Regions from separate parts of the Streptomyces sp. NPDC028298 genome, predicted to be linked through region 1. Evidence: riboswitches for the same ligand, from Rfam matches in the RefSeq annotation. Region 1 holds a riboswitch; the other holds the start of a gene.
What was found. A riboswitch is a leader RNA that binds a small molecule or an ion and turns the genes downstream of it on or off. The one in region 1 is predicted to bind cyclic di-AMP.
Positions count from the first base shown of each region.

Region 2: it holds a riboswitch for cyclic di-AMP, as region 1 does, so the genes downstream of both, ACZ4TO_RS15755 (C40 family peptidase) here and ACZ4TO_RS20670 (C40 family peptidase) in region 1, are expected to answer to the same signal.

Region 1 is NZ_JBVHTL010000004.1:364,870-369,048, forward strand. Features, by position in the region: gene ACZ4TO_RS20660 (hypothetical protein) at 1-27, shown strand, start outside; gene ACZ4TO_RS20665 (tellurite resistance/C4-dicarboxylate transporter family protein) at 5-997, opposite strand; gene ACZ4TO_RS20670 (C40 family peptidase) at 1,131-2,312, opposite strand; cyclic di-AMP (ydaO/yuaA leader) riboswitch at 2,321-2,489, opposite strand; gene pcrA (DNA helicase PcrA) at 2,882-4,179, shown strand, end outside.
Region 2 is NZ_JBVHTL010000003.1:125,165-129,343, reverse strand. Features, by position in the region: gene ACZ4TO_RS15765 (ATP-dependent Clp protease proteolytic subunit) at 137-772, shown strand; gene ACZ4TO_RS15760 (hypothetical protein) at 780-1,085, shown strand; cyclic di-AMP (ydaO/yuaA leader) riboswitch at 1,447-1,619, shown strand; gene ACZ4TO_RS15755 (C40 family peptidase) at 1,623-2,096, shown strand; gene ACZ4TO_RS15750 (ATP-binding protein) at 2,359-2,820, opposite strand; gene ACZ4TO_RS15745 (helix-turn-helix domain-containing protein) at 3,033-3,890, shown strand; gene ACZ4TO_RS15740 (DUF397 domain-containing protein) at 3,902-4,126, shown strand.

The sequences.
Region 1 (4,179 bases):
ATCTTCATCGCCGTCCTGTGGACCTGACCTCGGATCCGAAGGCGAGAGCGGTACCCACGACCGCCAGGAGCCAGGCCGCCACCGCGATCCACAGCAGCACCTGCCCGGTCCCCTTGAGCCAGAAGACGTCGAGGGCGGCCGAGACCGCGAGCGTGGCCACCGCCGACATCCCCATCGGGAAGACGGACGACCAGCGCCGTACGTCGTACCGCGGGCGCGGCCACACCACCTCCGCGACGGCCAGCAGGAAGTAGCAGACGAGGTCCAGCACGAGCAGCGCGCCGGTCGTGGCGCGCAGGACGCCCTGGTCGTCGTTGTTCCACAGATACGGATTCACGTCGTGCGCCACGACGAGCCCGGCCCCGGCCAGCGCCGAGATGCCCAGCGCGCCGGCCGCGATCCAGTGGTCCCCGGCGCCCTTCCGCACCTCCCGCGGGTCGAAGTTCGCGAACGATACGACGTAGAGCGCGACCCCCACCCAGAACAGCGTCATCGCGGCGTGCGCCAGCCAGTCCGAGCCCACCTCGGCGGCGATCGTCGAGCCGAGGACCGAGAGCCCCTGCGTGGCGACGCAGACGAGGAACACCTCTCCCGCCATGCGGCGCCGCCAGTGCCGCAGCACGGTCAGCAGCAGGACCGGCCAGAGCACGGCCGACAGCGCGAGCAGGACCTCGGCGAGCGTCCGCCATCCAAGGGTCGCGAACCGGGTGCCGAGCACGGTGGTCGCCGCGACCGCGTCGAGCCCCGCGGGGGCGGCGGCCCGTCGCACCCATTGCGCCCGGTCGCCCACCAGTCGGGCGAGGAAGTCCGAGGCGAGCCCGACCCAGGCGAGCGACGCGAGGACCAGCGCGATCCGCGACAGGACCTCGTAGCCGGTCAGGTACAGCCCGGTCGAGAGGATGCCGGTGGCCATGACGGCGGCGCCGGCGGCGGGGGCCCACCCCGCCCACCAGGCGCGGAGCGGAATGGTGTCCGTCATGTCCGGTGTGTCTGGCATGCGTCGATGCTAGGGACCCGTCGAGCGGTTGCGGGCGGGCCACGCGCGGGCGGCGACGAAAACGCGGGGCACGCGCGCGGGGATCGGCAGACCCCGGCGCGCGTGCCCCGCGGCACGGGCTTCCGCGTCCGGGCTACGCCGGGCGCACCACGCTGTGGATCGCCGAGGTGCCGTCGTAGTAGATCGACTCCTCGCGGACGTACGCTCCCGGCTTCGGCGCGTGGATCATCATGCCGTCGCCGATGTAGATGCCGACGTGGCTGATGTCGTCGTAGAAGAAGACCAGGTCGCCGGGCCGGGCGTCGGCGAGGGAGACCGTCGTGCCGGCGTTCACCTGGTCGTAGGTGACGCGCGGGAGGCTGACGCCCGCGGCCTTCCAGGCGGCCTGGGTCAGGCCCGAGCAGTCGTAGGAGTCCGGGCCGGTGGCGCCCCAGACGTACGGCTTGCCGATCTGCGCGCGGGCGAACGCGAGCGCCTCCGCCGCCTTCGACGAGGAGCCCGTGGTCGTCGATCCCGACGACGACCCGGCCGTCGAGCCGGCGGCCGAGCCGGTGGCCGGGTCGGCCGTGCCGTCCGACGAGGACTGCGACTGGGCGGCCTTCTCTGCGGCGGCCTGCTGCTTCGCCAGCTCCGCCGCCTTGGCCGCGGCCTGTTCCCGCTTCTTCTTCTCGATCGCCGCCAGCCGCGCCTTTTCCTCGGAGTTCAGCTTCGAGAGCAGATCCCGGGCCTCGGAGAGCTTGCGCTGCACGTCGGCCTTGGACGTCTTGAGCGCCTTCTGTGAGGCGGTCAGCGACTCCAGGCTCTCGGTGGCCTCCGTCCGCTTCTTGGTGGTGGCCGCCTGCTCCGTGATGTAGTCGTCGACGGCCGCCTTCTGGCGGGTCGTCAGGCGGCTCATCAACTGGGTCTGGTCGAAGTAGTCCTGGGGGTTGTCGGCGAGCAGCAGGGTCGCGGTGGAGGGCGCGGCGGCCCCCGTGCGGTACTGCGCAGCGGCGAACGTTCCCAGTTCCTCGCGCGCGCTGTTGAGCTTCTCGGTGCGCTGGGCGACGTCGTCGAGCAGGGTGTCGACGCGCTTGCGCTGCTCGGCGGTCTTCTCCCGGGTCGCGTTGTACTTGTCGGTGGCGGTCTCGGCCTGGTGGTAGAGGTCGTCGACCTTCTTGGAGACCTCTTCGATGCTGGGCCGGGGCTCGGCCGAGGGGGTGGCGTCGGCGGTCTGGGAGAGCAGGGCCACGGAGGTGAGTGCCGCTGTGGCGAGGAAGGGGGTCCGTATGCCCCCGATGCGCGTGCCGGTGGGACGCGCCTTGCGGTGTGACGCCAAGAGAGGCGACTCCTTCCGTCATCCGCCTGCCGAGTTAGCTGTCGGGTTCGGGCGGGTGGTTCCGGAAGGCTGCCCTACGGTCCGTGCCCCACGGGGCGGTTGGACCGATTCACCCCAAAGTCGGTGGGTCCCCGGCTCCGGGGCCTCGCGGCACACCGGATTCGGCGGAGGCCGCCCGGCCCGGCGGAGTTCGCCGGATGCGGTCGAGCGGCCTTCGAGCACGCTAGCCAACGGGTGTGGCCCGTGTGAAGGTTGATGCCCGATACGTCCGATACATTTTCGTGACCATTCGCCAGGTGTGGCAGAGCGGCAGTGCGGCAGTGCGCCAGGTGCGGCAGACGCCACAGGTGACGCGGGTGCGGCGCGGGCGGCGACGAGCGCATGCCTCGACCACGGTCCGGGGCGACCCTTCACGCCAGGTGCCCGTACGGTCGCGCACGGTCGCGGAGTGGGGTCTCGGCGAGGGCAGGGGGCTTACTTGGTGTCCGCCGGGCGCCTCGTCACGACTTCGGGCCGAGTTCTCGGGGTGGCGGCGGGCTGTCAGTGGGGCGGCCTAGACTCGGAGAGCGATGAGCAGCCTCTTTGACGACAGCTTCCTGGCGAACCTCAAGCCCTCCGCGGGCCACGAGGACGAACACCCGCCGCCGCCCGAGGACGATCACGTACCGGAGCCGGTTCCGGACGATCTGTTCGGCGGGAAGTTCGACCTGCCGCCGAGCCGGGACGCGTACTACCGCGACGGCGCGCCCAGGCCCGCCGTGGACCCCGCGGCCCTGCTGGACGGACTGAACGAGAACCAGCGCGCGGCCGTGGTGCACTCCGGCTCCCCGCTGCTCATCGTGGCCGGCGCCGGCTCGGGCAAGACGCGTGTGCTCACCCACCGCATCGCGCACCTGCTGGGCGAGCGCGACGTCCACCCCGGCCAGATCCTCGCGATCACGTTCACCAACAAGGCCGCCGGTGAGATGAAGGAGCGTGTCGAGGCGCTCGTCGGCCCGCGCGCCAACGCGATGTGGGTGATGACCTTCCACAGCGCCTGCGTCCGCATCCTCCGCCGCGAGAGCAAGACCCTCGGCTTCACCTCGTCCTTCTCGATCTACGACGCCGCCGACTCCAAGCGCCTGATGGCCCTCGTCTGCCGTGATCTCGACCTCGACCCCAAGCGGTTCCCGCCGAAGTCGTTCAGCGCCAAGATCTCGAACCTGAAGAACGAGCTGATCGACGAGGAGGACTTCGCCGCCCAGGCCGCCGACGGTTTCGAGAAGACCCTCGCCCAGGCGTACGCGATGTACCAGTCGAGGCTGCGCGAGGCCAACGCGCTCGACTTCGACGACCTGATCATGACCACGGTCAACCTGCTGCGCGCCTTCCCGGACGTCGCCGAGCACTACCGCCGCCGCTTCCGGCACGTCCTCGTCGACGAGTACCAGGACACCAACCACGCCCAGTACGCCCTCGTCCGCGAACTCGTGGGGACCTCCGAGCACCCCGTGGACGTACCGCCCAGCGAGTACGACCTGCCTCCGGCCGAGCTGTGCGTCGTGGGTGACGCGGACCAGTCGATCTACGCCTTCCGCGGCGCGACCATCCGCAACATCCTCCAGTTCGAGGAGGACTACCCGAACGCGACGACGATCCTCCTGGAGCAGAACTACCGCTCCACCCAGACGATCCTGTCCGCCGCCAACGCGGTCATCGAGCGCAACGAGTCCCGCCGCCCCAAGAACCTGTGGACCAACGCGGGCGCCGGCTCGAACATCACGGGCTACGTCGCGGACACCGAGCACGACGAGGCCCAGTTCGTCGCCGAAGAGATAGACCGCCTCACCGACGCGGGCGACGCCAGGGCCGGCGACGTCGCGGTCTT
Region 2 (4,179 bases), on a different contig from region 1:
CGGCAGGCCCCCGCACGGCACCCTCGGCCACCTTCCCGTCCGGGCATGCCGCCGTTTCTGCTCTCAGCAGGGCCCTCTTCCACAGAGACGTACGTCCTGTACATTTTTTACAGACGTCGATCTGAGGAGGCGCGCCATGGACAGCCCGTCCGCCCGCTATGTCCTGCCCGAGTTCACGGAACGCACGAGCGCGGGACACCGGACCCTGGACCCGTACGCGAAGCTGCTCAGCGAGCGGATCGTGTTCCTCGGGACGCCGATCGACGACACGTCGGCGAACGACGTGACGGCCCAGTTCATGTACCTCGAACACCAGGCGCCCGAGCAGGACATCTCGCTGTACATCAACTCCCCCGGCGGCTCCTTCGCCGCGATGACCGCGATCTACGACACGATGCGGTTCGTCACCTGCGACGTCGAGACGGTCTGCCTGGGCCGGGCGGCCTCGGCCGCGGCCGTACTGGTGGCGGGCGGCACTCCGGGCAAGCGGCTCGCACTGCCGGGGGCCCGCTTCCTGCTCCACCAGCCGTCGGCGGCCGAGCCGCTCCAGGGCCAGGCGAGCGACCTGCTCATCCAGGCCGAGGAGTTGCTGCGGACCCGTCGGACGCTGGAGGAGATGCTCGGGCGCCACACGGGCCGGAGTCCGGAGCAGGTCGCGGCGGACATCGAGCGCGACAGGATCCTCGACGCGCCGGAGGCCCTGGCCTACGGGCTGATCGACCGGATCGTCCCGAGCCGCAGGTCCGCGCTCGACACGCCCGGCGCGAGGTGAGCGGCCGATGATCCCGGACCTTCCCCCGCTGCCCGCGCTGACCCGCGCGGAGGCCGAACTCATCGACCGCTATCTCGACGTCGTCGACCTCCTCGGCCGGATCAACCCCTCCCGCCCCGGAGACACCTATCGCGGCCTGAGGGCGGCTCAGGCACTGGTCGGCAAGGCGGAGGCCCTGCGGGACGCGCTCACGCTGATGCATCAGCGGGGCGAGAGCGAGGTGCACGCCCCGACGCTGGCGCAGGCCCTGCGGGTGCTCGGCGGAGAGCGGCGGGCGGCCCGGGTCACGGTGCCTCCCGAGTCCGGAAGTTGACGGACCCCCACCGACGGGCCGGCCCGCGCCGAAGCGGCATGACGTCCGGACCACGACTCAAACGGACCGGATGGTGTACCCCCTGACGGCGTATTCATCGGTCCCTTCCCTGACCCCTCCGAGTTGCGCAACACGCTGAGTCCGGACGCCGGATGGGCCCCGTCGTCGCAGGTGCGGGCCTCATCGCCGTCCCCAACACGTGCTCGAACGGAGGGGTGTTCACTCGAACAGTCGAGTGGTGAGTAAGCCCACAAAACACCGGTTCCGCTCGGATTTTCCGACTCTGATGAGTGAAGATCCCTTCCGACGACAAGCCCCCGCCACAGCGGCGGGGCGGTCCGGGCGGACGCCGAGTCCTGCCGCCGCCCGGATGCCCGGTCGACAGGAGTGGATCGGCAGGAGTGGAGGACCCAGCTAGACGGGTCGCCGGAACAGTTCCGGGCGGCCCTTGGGGTGAAGCCGCAGCAGCGGCCGGGCAACTTCGCCAGCCCGAATCCGACAGGTCATCCTTCACAGGCGGCTGACGAAGGGTTGCGCATGACTGCGCTCAATCGTGTCCCGTCGCTGTGGACCCGGGCCGGTACGGCCTCGGCGCTCACACTTGCCGCCGTCGGCGGCAGCCTGGTGGTTCCCGGTGTCGCACCAGACGCCGAGGCGGCCACCGTCGCGACGCGGGCACTCCAGGTCGCGGCGTCGAAGCACGGCTCCCCCTACCAGTGGGGCGCCACCGGACCGCACCGCTTCGACTGCTCGGGGCTCACGCTCTACTCGTACAAGAAGGCGGGCAAGAAGCTGCCTCGTACGGCCGCGGCCCAGTACAACAAGACGCACCATGTCTCGGCCTCGCACCGCAAGGCCGGTGACCTCGTGTTCTTCCACTCGGGCCGGAACGTGTACCACGTCGGCATCTACGCCGGTAAGGGAAAGATCTGGCACTCCCCGAAGACCGGGGAAGTGGTGAAGCTCCAGAAGATCTGGACGAGAAGCGTCTGGTACGGCAGGGTCGGCTGACCCTTTCGCCCGGGGCGGCGGACCCTCGCCGCCCCGGCGCGAGCGCCCTCAGGGCCGCCGTGACGCCCTCCCGGCCCCTCGCGGGCCGACCGGGGCCGGGGGCGGCCCCTGTGGGCCGACCATGGCCGCCGCGGCTTTCACGGGGCCACTGACGACCGCCGCGCCCTCAATGCCACTGCCGACCGCCGCGGCCTCAATGGGCCGCTGACGACCGCCGCCGCCCCAAGGGCCATGACGACCGGTCGCCTCGGGGCGGCGCCCCTCAGGGCTCCTGGGGCGGCCACCCGGCCGGCACCGGCTGGACGGGCACCGTCCACGGGAGCTCGATGGAGACCGTCTTGCCGCCCTCCCGGGTCGGTACGACGGTGAGCCTGCCGCCGCATTCGGCGGTGAGCCAACGGATGATCACCATGCCGCGGCCGTTGTCCTGCTGGACGGCCGCGGGCAGCCGCTTCGGAAAGCGCGGATGGCTGTCGGTGACCCCGATAAGCAGCCGCTCCTCCCGGTCGAGACGCACGCCGACCGTGAAGGTGGGCGACTGCCCGAACGTGTGCTGCACGGCGTTGGTCGCCAGTTCCGACACGATCAGCCGCACGGTCTCGGCGACGTCGCAGTCCCCCGGCAGGCCCCATTCGGACAGCACTTCGGCGACGAAATTTCGGGCCACGGAAACCGAGACCGGTTCGCTCGGCAGGGTGACGGATGCTTCCTGATGGTCTGCCATGGCGACGTTCGTCCCTTTCCCACGGGACCGGAGCCCGACACCGAGCGGATGGTTCGAGTACGGTCCCGGACTGGTGCTTGCGCCAGACTGCCATTACCGGGCCGGTCGCGGGTGCGATCCACCGAGTAATGCATATATCTGTCGCTCGATGCGGTGAACTCTGCGTCGGCAGAGCGTATTCGGACGACTTGGAAGGAGTAAGGAGAACAGCCATGCAGCACGGTCCCGCGGTGCGCCGCCGCAAGCTCGGAGCCGAACTGCGCGCGCTGCGCGCGGGCACGGGGCTCACGAGCGGGGAGGCGGCCCGCCTGCTCGGCTGGCACCAGTCGAAGGTGAGCCGCATCGAAACCGGCACCAGCGGGGTGAAACCGGCCGATGTGGAACGCCTGTTGCACGCGTACGGCGTCGAGGATCCCGAACTGCGCCGGCTCCTGGTCGTGTTGGCGGGCTCCGAGGTCAACGGCCGCCACCACTGGTGGCACGCGTACCGCGGGGTCCTCCCGCCGGAGTACCGGGACTTCATCAGCCTGGAGTCCGGCGCCAGCGCGATGCGCACCCTGGAGACCTCCGTCGTGCCCGGTCTGCTGCAGACACCGGAGTACGCCCGCGCGGTGACGCGGGCCGCCGTGGACGGACTGGAGGAGAGCAAGCTCGACGCCCTGGTCGAAGTGCGTCTGGCCCGGCAGGACGTGCTGCGCTCGGACCCGCCGCTCGAACTGTCCGCCGTCCTGGACGAGGCCGTGCTGCGCCGTGAGGTGGGCGGCCCCGACGTCATGGCACGCCAGCTCCGCCGGCTGCGGGAGGCCGCCGTGCTGCCTCAAGTACGGCTCCAGGTACTGCCGTTCGCGGCCGGCGCGCACATCGGCGTGACCGGCCCTTTCGTTATCTTCTCATTTCCGAACACAACCGATCTGGATGTGGTTGTTCTCGACCACTTGACGAGTAGCCTCTATCTCGAACGGAAAGAAGACCTCCAGGCATACGCCGAGGCCTTCAACGCCCTTCAGTTCCACGCCCTTTCACCCGAGGACTCGTTGGACTACATCGCCTCGATAGGCGACGACACGTAAGGAGGCACGTCATGTCTGCAATGCCTCGGTACGTACCCTCCAGCACTTCGCTGCTCCATGTGCGCTGGCTGCGCAGCAGTCGCAGTACCGGGATGAACAACTGCGTCGAGACCGCACGCCCGGGCACCGGACCCTGGTCCGGAATGGTCGCGGTGCGCGATTCCAAGAACACCGCGGGACCCGCCCTGCTGTTCACCCCGGACGTCTGGGAGGGGTTCATCACCGGGCTGAACTGACCCCGCACGGTTCACCGCTCCACCGCACCACCGGCCGGCCACCCCTGCATCTG